DNA from 4 places in the Streptomyces sp. NPDC104202 genome. Region 2 is predicted to be linked to each of the others. Evidence: riboswitches for the same ligand, from Rfam matches in the RefSeq annotation. Region 2 holds a riboswitch; each other region holds the start of a gene.
What was found. Region 2 has a riboswitch for cyclic di-AMP ahead of ACZ60W_RS12755 (M23 family metallopeptidase). Riboswitches for the same ligand answer to the same signal wherever they lie in the genome.

Region 1 (2,192 bases), on a different contig from region 2:
CCCGGCGGCGGTCCAGCAGGACAACGGCCGCGGTCTGGTCATCATCCGCTCGCTCGCGGCCGCGGCGGGCGGCCGGTTCTCCGTCACGCCGACGGACGACGGCGGCAAGACGGTCTGGATCACCCTCCCCTGGGCGGCCGCTCCCGTGCCGATCCGCTGACCCCGCCCCCGCGGGGACCGCCGGCCACCGGGACAGGGCGGCCGCGCGGTCGCGCGGGGGAGGGGAGGCGGTGGCGCGGGTGCGGCCGTCCGGGTGAGCCCGCTCCGGCGGTGCCGCCGGGGAGCCGGTCGTCGGGGAAGGGCTCCGGAGGGGACGCCGGGGGCCGCGGTCCGGGCGGAGAGCGGGGCGGCGCCACCCCGCCGCTCAGGCCGGTCCGAGGGGCCGCGTCAGCGGCCGGGGGCCGTCATCGGACGCGGCCGTAGTAGACCTTCGACGACCAGATCTTGTCGAGCTTCACCCACGAGCCCGTCTTGGGCGAGTGCCAGATCTTGCCCGCGCCGGCGTAGATGCCGACGTGGTAGACCCTTCCACCGGAGTGGAAGAAGACCAGGTCCCCCTGTTGTCTGCTGGACGCGGCGATGTGCCGGGTCTTGTTGTACTGCTGCTGCGCGGTGCGGGGCAGCGACTTGCCCGCCTTCTTGTACGCGTAGAGCGTCAGGCCGGAGCAGTCGAACCGGGTGGGTCCACTGGCTCCGTACCGGTACGGGGCTCCCTTCTTGGACTGGGCGACGCTGAGTGCCTTGTACGCGTGTGAGGTGGCTGCCTGGGCCTCCGGCGCCGCTCCTGGGGCGAGCAGCGTGCCGCCGACGGCGGCGAGGGTGAGAGCCGAGACGGCTCCGGCCCGGGACAGCAGGGACGGGACGTGCATCTGCGCAGTCATGCGCAACCCTTCGTCAGCCGCCTGCGAAGGATGACCTGTCGGGTTCGGGCTGGCGAAGATGCCCGGCCGCGGCTGCGGCTTCACCCCAAGGGGCGGCCTCGCTGCCGGAACAGCGCGTACGCCCCGCAAAAATCGGGTCCTCCACTCCTGCCGATCCACTCCTGCCGACCAGACGTCCGGGACAGCGGCAGGACTCGGCGTCCGCCCGGACCGCCCCGCCGCGGCGGCGGGGGCTTGTCGTCGTCAGGGATCTTGACCCACGACATGGGCGAAAACCGAGCTGAAACGGCGATATGTGAGGCTCCTCACGACTGATCCATTCAGGTGGACAGGCAGCCTTTGTGATCTTCCGAGGTTTGGCCGACGAGCCCCGCACCAGCGATGGAACGTTCGATTCCGCCAGATGTGTACACCTGTTGCGCAACTCTCCCGACGCATGTGTCGACTCGTCGACTACGCCGAACGAGCGAGGGAATCTGCGGCGCACGTCGGCCGTCCGGCCCTCGACACGACACGCCGGTATGTCAACTCGCTCGGGTCTGCGGCACGGTGACCCGGCCCGTCCTCCGCTCGCCGTCCAACACCCGCAGGGCACGCGCCAATGTGTCCGCGTGCACCTCGTTCTCGCCCCGCATGTGCATGAGCGTCAGGGCGGCGCGCAACGCCTCCACTCGTCCCACCAGGGCTTGTGCCGCGCGCAGGGCTCCATAGGTATGCGAACCCCTGGATGGGTTGATCTTCCCCAGGAGGTCCACGACTTCGAGGTAGGCGTCGACGAACTCGCCCTCGGCCCGGGTCAGGGCGGGCAGCGGCGGAAGCTCAGGGACCACCGCGCGCTCACCGCGCCGCGCCGCCGGCGGGCGCCCGCCGGCGGCTCACGAGGTGGTCGGCGAGTCCGTACGCGACCGCCGCGGGCGCGTCCAGGACCGTCGTGCGGTCGAGGTCGGCGTCGATCCGCTCCCGCTCCTGCCCGGTGTGTTCGGTGAGCATCGCGGCCACCAGCGCGCGCTGCCGCAGCAGTTCGCGCGCGTGGACGTCCAGATCGCTCGGCTGCCCCCGCATCGGCTCGTCCAGCGCGGGCTGTTCGAGCGTGACCCGGGCGCCGGGCAGGACCATGCGCTTGCCGGGGGTGCCCGCGGCGAGGAGCACCGCCGCGGTGGACTCGGCCCGGCCCAGGCAGGTCGTCTCCACGTCGCAGTGGAGCGAGCCCATCGTGTCGTGGATCGCCGTCATCGCGTGGACCGCTCCGCCGGGCGAGTTGATGTACAGGGCGATGTCCTGGCCGGGGGCCGCGTGATCCAGGTACAGCAG
Region 2 (2,192 bases):
CGCCGACGCGGCCGATGGTCTCGCCGGTGCCCACGGTCTGGCCGGCGGAGACGGTCATCGACGAGAGGTGGCAGTACCAGACCTCGGTGCCGTCGGACAGCTCCAGGACGATCCGGTAGCCGTAGGAGCCGGACCAGCCGGCCGACTTCACGGTGGCGCCGTGGACGGCCTTGAGCGGGGTGCCGGTGGGCGCGGCGAAGTCGAGGCCGGTGTGGTAGCCGGAGGACCACATCGAGCCGGACTGCATGTAGGAGGCCGTGAGGGTGTACGAGGAGAGGGGCAGCGAGTAGCTCGCGGCGAGCTTGGCGAGGCGCTCGGCCTCGGCCTTCGCGGCGGCTTCCGCCTCGGCCTTGGCCTTCGCCTCCGCCTCGGCCTTCGCCTTGGCCTCGGCGGCCGCCTTCGCCGCCGCGTCGGCCTTGGCCGCGGCCTCCGCCGCCGCCTTCTCGGCCGCGGCGTCCTCCGCCGCGGCCTTGTCGGCGGCGTCGGCGGAGGCCTGCTGCTGCTCGGCCTGCTGGAGGATGCGGGCGCGCAGGGCCTCGCCCGCGTCGGAGGCGCCGCTCGCGGTCTTCGCGGCATGGTCGGCCGGGCCGGCGGGCTCGTCGGCGGTGGTGTAAGTGGCGGCGGTGAGCGGGTTGGGGTTGGCGCGGGCCGCGCTGACCGGCTCGGGCTCCTCGTCGGGCAGGAGGTCGCCGACGCCGGGGAGGTCGTGGGCGTCCGGCAGGCCGAGGTCGGGGAGGTCGGGGAGCGAGATCGCGACCGGGGGCTTCTCCTGCGCGGTGGCGAGGCCGCCCGCGCCGACCGCGGCGATGACGCCGACGCCGAGGACGGTGGAGGAACGGGCGAAGTTGGAGCGCTGCTTGACGACCCGGTGCCGGCCGCCGGAGCGCTCGGCGCGCAGGGAGCCCTCGGTGGGGTTCCACTCGGTGTCCGGGGCGGCGGGACCCGCACCGCCGCCGAAGGCATCGAAGGGGGCTTCGGGTGCGGGGGTGTTGGACGCCACTGAGGGGCGCTCCTTTCCTTCCTTCTCGCCTACCGGGTTAGCTGACGGGTTCGGAGCAGGAAGGTCTCCTACGGGCACGGTCGCACGGGTGCGAAGGGCCCGATTCACCCCAAGTGGTGGTTCCCCGGTTCCTTTTCAGGATTCGGCGCGCGCGCACGGTGCCGCCTCTTGCGACGGCTGGGACGACCGCGCTGCGTTATCGAACGTTAATAGACAGGGGGTCTTCATTCCAAGCCGTTCCTCTTGATCGTTCATCGAATTGGGAGGTAATGGCCCGAGTTGACCCCAGCTCAGCACGGAACCCGTAAACCCCCTCGATCTGACGTTATGTCAATTGTTATCGCAGGGACACCTCGCGACTACGCCCGGTGACGGGGCCGCCCAGGCGGCACCACCGGCATGGTCCGGCGACGCTCCGGCTGGCCCTCGGCGGGCCTGCTCACCGCGAGCAGCGCCATGTCGTCCGTCGACCGCCCGCCGGTGTGCAGCCGCACGTCCCCCACCAGCGCGTCGAGCAGTTCCTCGGGTCCCGGGAAGATCCGGCCGGCGAGCCGCTCCGCGGGGTCGTAGAAGACGCCCTCCGCGTCCCGCGCCTCCGACAGGCCGTCGGTGTAGAAGAGCAGGGTCGCGCCCGGCGGGTAGGGCCGCGCCTCCGCGCGGTCCGGCCACGCCGCCAGGTCCCCCATGCCGAGCGGCAGCGCCGGGTCCACCGGGTCCAGCAGGTCGAGCCGGCCGTCCGCGTGCAGCATCAGCGGGGGCGGGTGCCCGCGGTTCACCAGCCGGACGAAGCCGCCGAAGGTGCCGGTGCCGTCGGCGCGCGGGATCTCGGCGAGGACCGCGGTGGTGAACCCCTCGAAGGCGTCGAGTCCGTGGCGCCGCATGCCCTCCCGGGCCAGGGCCCGTTCGAGCCGCTGCGCCACGCCCTCCAGCGTCCGCTCCTGCTCGGCCGCCTCGCGGAAGGCCCCGATGACGACGGCGACGGCCTCGACCGCCTCCAGCCCCTTGCCGCGGACGTCCCCGAGCACGAGCCGCACCCCGTGCGGGGTGTCCTGCACGGCGAACAGGTCGCCGCCGATGAACGCGTCCGCCTGCGCCGCCTCGTACCGGGCCGCGCACTGCAGCCCGCCGATCCGTTCGGCGGGCATCGGCAGCACCGCCTTCTGCGCGGTCTCCGCGATGACCCGGGCCGAGG
Region 3 (2,192 bases), on a different contig from region 2:
GGGAGACGCCGAGGATGGCGTTGGCGCCGAGCGATCCCTTGTTCTCCGTGGCGTCCAGGTCGAACATGGCCTGGTCGATCAGGCGCTGCTCGGTGGCGTCGTAGCCGACGAGCTCCGGGCCGATCTGCTCGATGACGGCGAGGACGGCCTTCTCGACACCCTTGCCCTGGTAACGGTTGGGGTCACCGTCGCGGAGCTCGATGGCCTCGAAGGCACCGGTGGAGGCACCGGACGGAACGGCAGCACGACCGGTGCTGCCGTCGTCGAGGCCGACCTCGACCTCGACCGTGGGGTTGCCTCGGGAGTCCAGGATTTCCCGGGCTACGACGACGTCGATGGACGGCACGAGCATCTCCTTCTGGGATGTGACGCTGGATGTGACGCAAGGTCGGTGCAGGGTCGCTTGGCCTTGCGACAAGAGCCTAACCGGCTCGGGGGCTCCCGCCCGCCGGGCGCCCGCACCCTGGGACGAAAAAGGACCCAAGGGCAGGTATTACGGGACGAAGGACCCCAGATCTACTGGACGGTAACCGCCTCCGTGTCCCGAACGCCCCTCCCCTGACACGGCGAAACCCCGGCCCGGCGTGCACGGGGGAGGGCACGCCGGGCCGGGGTGGTCACCGCGGGAGGGTCGCCTGGCTCACTTCAGGTGGAGCTGCTGGCCCACGTAGATCAGGTCGGCGTCCTCGACGACGTCCTTGTTCAGGTCGAAGAGCTTGGCCCAGCCGCCCTGGACGCCGTGGTCCCGGGCGATGGTGCCGAGGGTGTCGCCGGGCTTGACCCGGTACTCGCCGTCGCCCTGCTTGACCGTCTTGCCGGCCGGGGTGACGACGGTCTTGGCGGCGACGGCCTTGCGCGGGGCCTGCGCGGCCGTGGCCTTCTTCGGGGCCTGGCGCTGCTCGCTGCGGGTGGTCGGCTGCGTGGCCTTGCGCTCGGGGGCGGGGGCCGTGGTGCCACCGGTGTAGGTGGTGCGGGAGAGACCCACACCACAGCTCGGCCAGGCACCCTTGCCCTGGCCGGCGAGGACCTTCTCCGCGACGGTGATCTGCTGCGACTTGGACGCCTGGTGGGCGTTGGGGGCGTAGGCGGTGCCGCCGTACGCGGCCCACGTCGACGACGAGAACTGCAGGCCGCCGTAGTAGCCGTTGCCCGTGTTGATGGCCCAGTTGCCGCCGGACTCGCACTGCGCGACCCGGTCCCACTCGGCGCCCGTGGCGGCCGAGGCGGTGCCCGCGGTCATCAGCGGGGCGGCGACGGCGACACCGGTGACGCCGACGAGCGTGGCGACCTGGGTGGCCTTGGAGGGACGACGGTGTTTGCCCTTGCCGGAAAACAGCATGGAGATTCTCCTCACCGACGCCTGCGAGGTGAGCTGTCGGGTTCGGGCCAATGAGTTGCCCGGCCGCGTGTCCTTGCACGCGACTTCACCCCAAGCCGGTCGTCGGCCGTCCGTCTGGACGGCCGGGCCCGGCACTTACCTTGGGTCCCCCGCTCCTGCCTTCGGCGCTGACGCGACGACTGTTCCCATCGACCGACGGCAGGATTCGGCGTTTCGGTCGACGGGGCCCGCGGTGGCGAGCGGTTAAGACCGTAGACACAGACCCACCGGAAGTTCAAAGAGGCGCATTGCGGAAATTTCGCCCCTACTCGCCCTCCGGTGGGGGGCGTTTATGCAGGTGAGAGGTGACGGAGGCAAAGGTCACGGGCAGGACACGCCAGTTGGGGCGAAGAGACCCATGTCTCACTTGCCCAGAACCGGACATACAGTCCCGAACTAACCTTCGGCCGTGACCGGATCCGCCGTCAGTTCGAGGCTCTGACCAGGCAGGATCAGGTCCGGATCGGCGCCCACCGTCTGGCGGTTGGCGTCATAGAGGGCCGTCCAGCCTCCGGGCAGTTCGTTCGACTGCGCGATGTCGGACAGACTGTCGCCGGGCTGCACGGTGTACGCGTCCGAACTGTCCGCACTGTCCTTTGCGCCCGAATTCTTCGCCGCATCGGCCGCGGGTCTGGACGTAGAGGTATCCGCCAACTCGTCCTTGGGCGAGGCATGCTTGCCGGATTCCGCGGAATTGCCCGGCTTGTCGGTTTCCTCCGGAGCGGCGTCGCCCCGGTGCTTCCCGGATCCGGGCGCGGCCGACGACGCGTCACCCTCCTCCGTTCCGGGAGAAACGGGCGTACCGGGCGTAACG
Region 4 (2,192 bases), on a different contig from region 2:
TGCCGTCCCCGAGGATCTCCCGCAGCTGCGAGATCTCGCCGTCGCGCACCAGCCTCCAGAACTCCTTGCCGTCGGCCGGGTCGTTGAGCGGTATGTTCACGTTCCGTACGCCGGGCAGCTCGACGTCCGGGCCCTCCACCCGCCGGTCGGCCTCGTTGCGGAAGTCGAAGACGGTGTGCAGTCCCAGCGTGGCGAGGAAGGCGGCGTCGCTCTCGGTCGCGTGGGCGAGGTGGCCGCTGCGGAAGAGCCGGCCGGGGCGCACGGCGCGCCCGTCCGTCGTCGGCAGGCCGCCCACGTCCCGGAAGTTGCGGACCTCGGCCAGCTCGGGCTCGTTCGCCTCGGTGGGCGGGACCTGCGGCAGCTGCTGCGTCACTGATGCTCCTGGGGTGTCGTCGTTCGGGTGCCCGACGCGAGATCGGTTCCAGGGGCAATCATCCCGGTGGCGCGCGGGCGGCGCACCCCCTCGGACGGGAATGGGTGATCTGTCCGAATTAAACCCTTAGGGGTAACGCGCCCCGGTTGCAGGGGAGATGGGGTCCGGCGCGTGAGCAGCGTCATAAAGGTGACGGATCGTGGCCGACGGCCCCGCGCAATTGCCCTGCGTGAAAAGGGGATCGAGGGACCGTCATCCACACAGGGTGACCGGAATGCGAGGCCGATCAAGGGCCTTGGAATGCCCCGGGAAAACGGCGGCTTGTTCGCGCCGACCCCGCTCGTCTAGCGTCACCGTCAATCCGGTCGGACCGCCGAATCCTGCCACCGTCCGGAATTCCACTCACCCATGTGTGGCAGGAGCGGGGGACCCAGGTAGTACGCCGGTCCCGCGATGCAGGACGGCTCGGGGTGAAGCCGCGTGAGAACGCGGCCGGACATCTCCAGTCCGAACCCGACAGCTCACCTCGCAGGCGCCGGAGAGGAATTCGCCATGCCCGCGAAGGGTAAGCACCGCCGTCCCAGGATCAACCCCCTCACCCGTGGACTCGCCGTCGCCGGCACCGGTGGCGCCGTCGTCGCGCTCCCGCTCCTCGGGGCGACCGGGGCCCACGCCGCCGAGCAGTCCGCGCCGGCCGCCGTCCCCGGCGCCGTCACCGCCCAGGTGAAGGCCCCCGCCGCCGCCCAGGCCGCGCCCGCCGCCCAGGCCGCGCCCAAGACGTACTCCGTCGTCCGCGGCGACTACCTGTCGAAGATCGCCGCCGACCACCACCTCGCGGGCGGCTGGCAGAAGCTGTACGCCGACAACCGCCAGGTCGTCGGCGAGAACCCCTCGCTGATCCTGCCGGGCATGAAGCTCACCCTCGGCGCCAAGGGCACCGCGCCGAAGGCCGTCGCCCCCAAGGCCGCCCCGAGCGCCGCGTCCTCGGAGAAGAACGGCGACGCCCCGCGCGCCTCCCGCAGCAGCCAGCGCGACTCCGCCCCGGCCGCCGCGACCTCGCAGAGCTCCGCCCCCGCGTCGTCCTCCGGCTCCTCGACCTCGTCCTCCGGCTGGGTCACCCCCGTCGCCGGCGGCGGCTTCTCCACCCCGTACCGCGCGGCCGGCTCCATGTGGTCCTCCGGCTACCACACCGGTGTCGACTTCATCGCCTCCTCCGGCACCACCGTCCGCGCCGTCGGCGCCGGCACGGTCGTCTCCGCCGGCTGGAGCGGCGCCTACGGCAACGAGGTCGTCATCCAGCACGCCGACGGCAACTACTCGCAGTACGCGCACCTCTCCTCCCTCTCCGTCTCGGCCGGCCAGAGCGTCTCCGGCGGCCAGCAGATCGGCCTCTCCGGTTCCACCGGCAACTCCACCGGCCCGCACCTGCACTTCGAGATCCGCACCACGCCGAGCTACGGCTCCGACGTCGACCCGCTGGCCTACCTGCGCCAGCACGGCGTCTCCGTCTGACCCGGACGCACCCGACGGCCCGGCACACGCGTGCCGGGCCGTCGCCGTATTCCGGCTTTTGAAAGTCTTTATCGGTGGCATATGTCACCCGCAGTCAACCCCTCCTTACGGTCGCGTAGGTCACACCGGAAGGGGAAAAATGTGCTCCCGTGGCAGACGATTCGAGATCAAGAGACAAGAACGCATTCGGGTCGTACGCGGCGATCGGTGACAGCTTCACCGAGGGCGTCGGAGACCCCGGGCCCGACGGGACGTACGTCGGCTGGGCGGACCGCTTCGCGGTGCTGCTCGCCGACCAGCTGCCGGA

Region 1: another riboswitch for cyclic di-AMP. It lies ahead of ACZ60W_RS28255 (C40 family peptidase); the one in region 2 lies ahead of ACZ60W_RS12755 (M23 family metallopeptidase).
Region 3: another riboswitch for cyclic di-AMP. It lies ahead of ACZ60W_RS28815 (transglycosylase family protein); the one in region 2 lies ahead of ACZ60W_RS12755 (M23 family metallopeptidase).
Region 4: another riboswitch for cyclic di-AMP. It lies ahead of ACZ60W_RS03630 (M23 family metallopeptidase); the one in region 2 lies ahead of ACZ60W_RS12755 (M23 family metallopeptidase).

What each region holds. Positions count from the first base shown of each region.
Region 1 covers NZ_JBVJMN010000053.1:46,670-48,861, forward strand. The annotation lists gene ACZ60W_RS28250 (ATP-binding protein) at 1-160, shown strand, start outside; gene ACZ60W_RS28255 (C40 family peptidase) at 405-881, opposite strand; cyclic di-AMP (ydaO/yuaA leader) riboswitch at 885-1,015, opposite strand; gene ACZ60W_RS28260 (hypothetical protein) at 1,406-1,711, opposite strand; gene ACZ60W_RS28265 (ATP-dependent Clp protease proteolytic subunit) at 1,719-2,192, opposite strand, start outside.
Region 2 covers NZ_JBVJMN010000014.1:113,171-115,362, reverse strand. The annotation lists gene ACZ60W_RS12755 (M23 family metallopeptidase) at 1-1,000, opposite strand, end outside; cyclic di-AMP (ydaO/yuaA leader) riboswitch at 1,012-1,158, opposite strand; gene ACZ60W_RS12750 (PP2C family protein-serine/threonine phosphatase) at 1,360-2,192, opposite strand, start outside.
Region 3 covers NZ_JBVJMN010000055.1:41,263-43,454, forward strand. The annotation lists gene eno (phosphopyruvate hydratase) at 1-352, opposite strand, end outside; gene ACZ60W_RS28815 (transglycosylase family protein) at 641-1,339, opposite strand; cyclic di-AMP (ydaO/yuaA leader) riboswitch at 1,343-1,516, opposite strand; gene ACZ60W_RS28820 (transglycosylase family protein) at 1,775-2,192, opposite strand, start outside.
Region 4 covers NZ_JBVJMN010000003.1:217,486-219,677, forward strand. The annotation lists gene ACZ60W_RS03625 (tyrosine-protein phosphatase) at 1-373, opposite strand, end outside; cyclic di-AMP (ydaO/yuaA leader) riboswitch at 767-923, shown strand; gene ACZ60W_RS03630 (M23 family metallopeptidase) at 926-1,885, shown strand; gene ACZ60W_RS03635 (SGNH/GDSL hydrolase family protein) at 2,035-2,192, shown strand, end outside.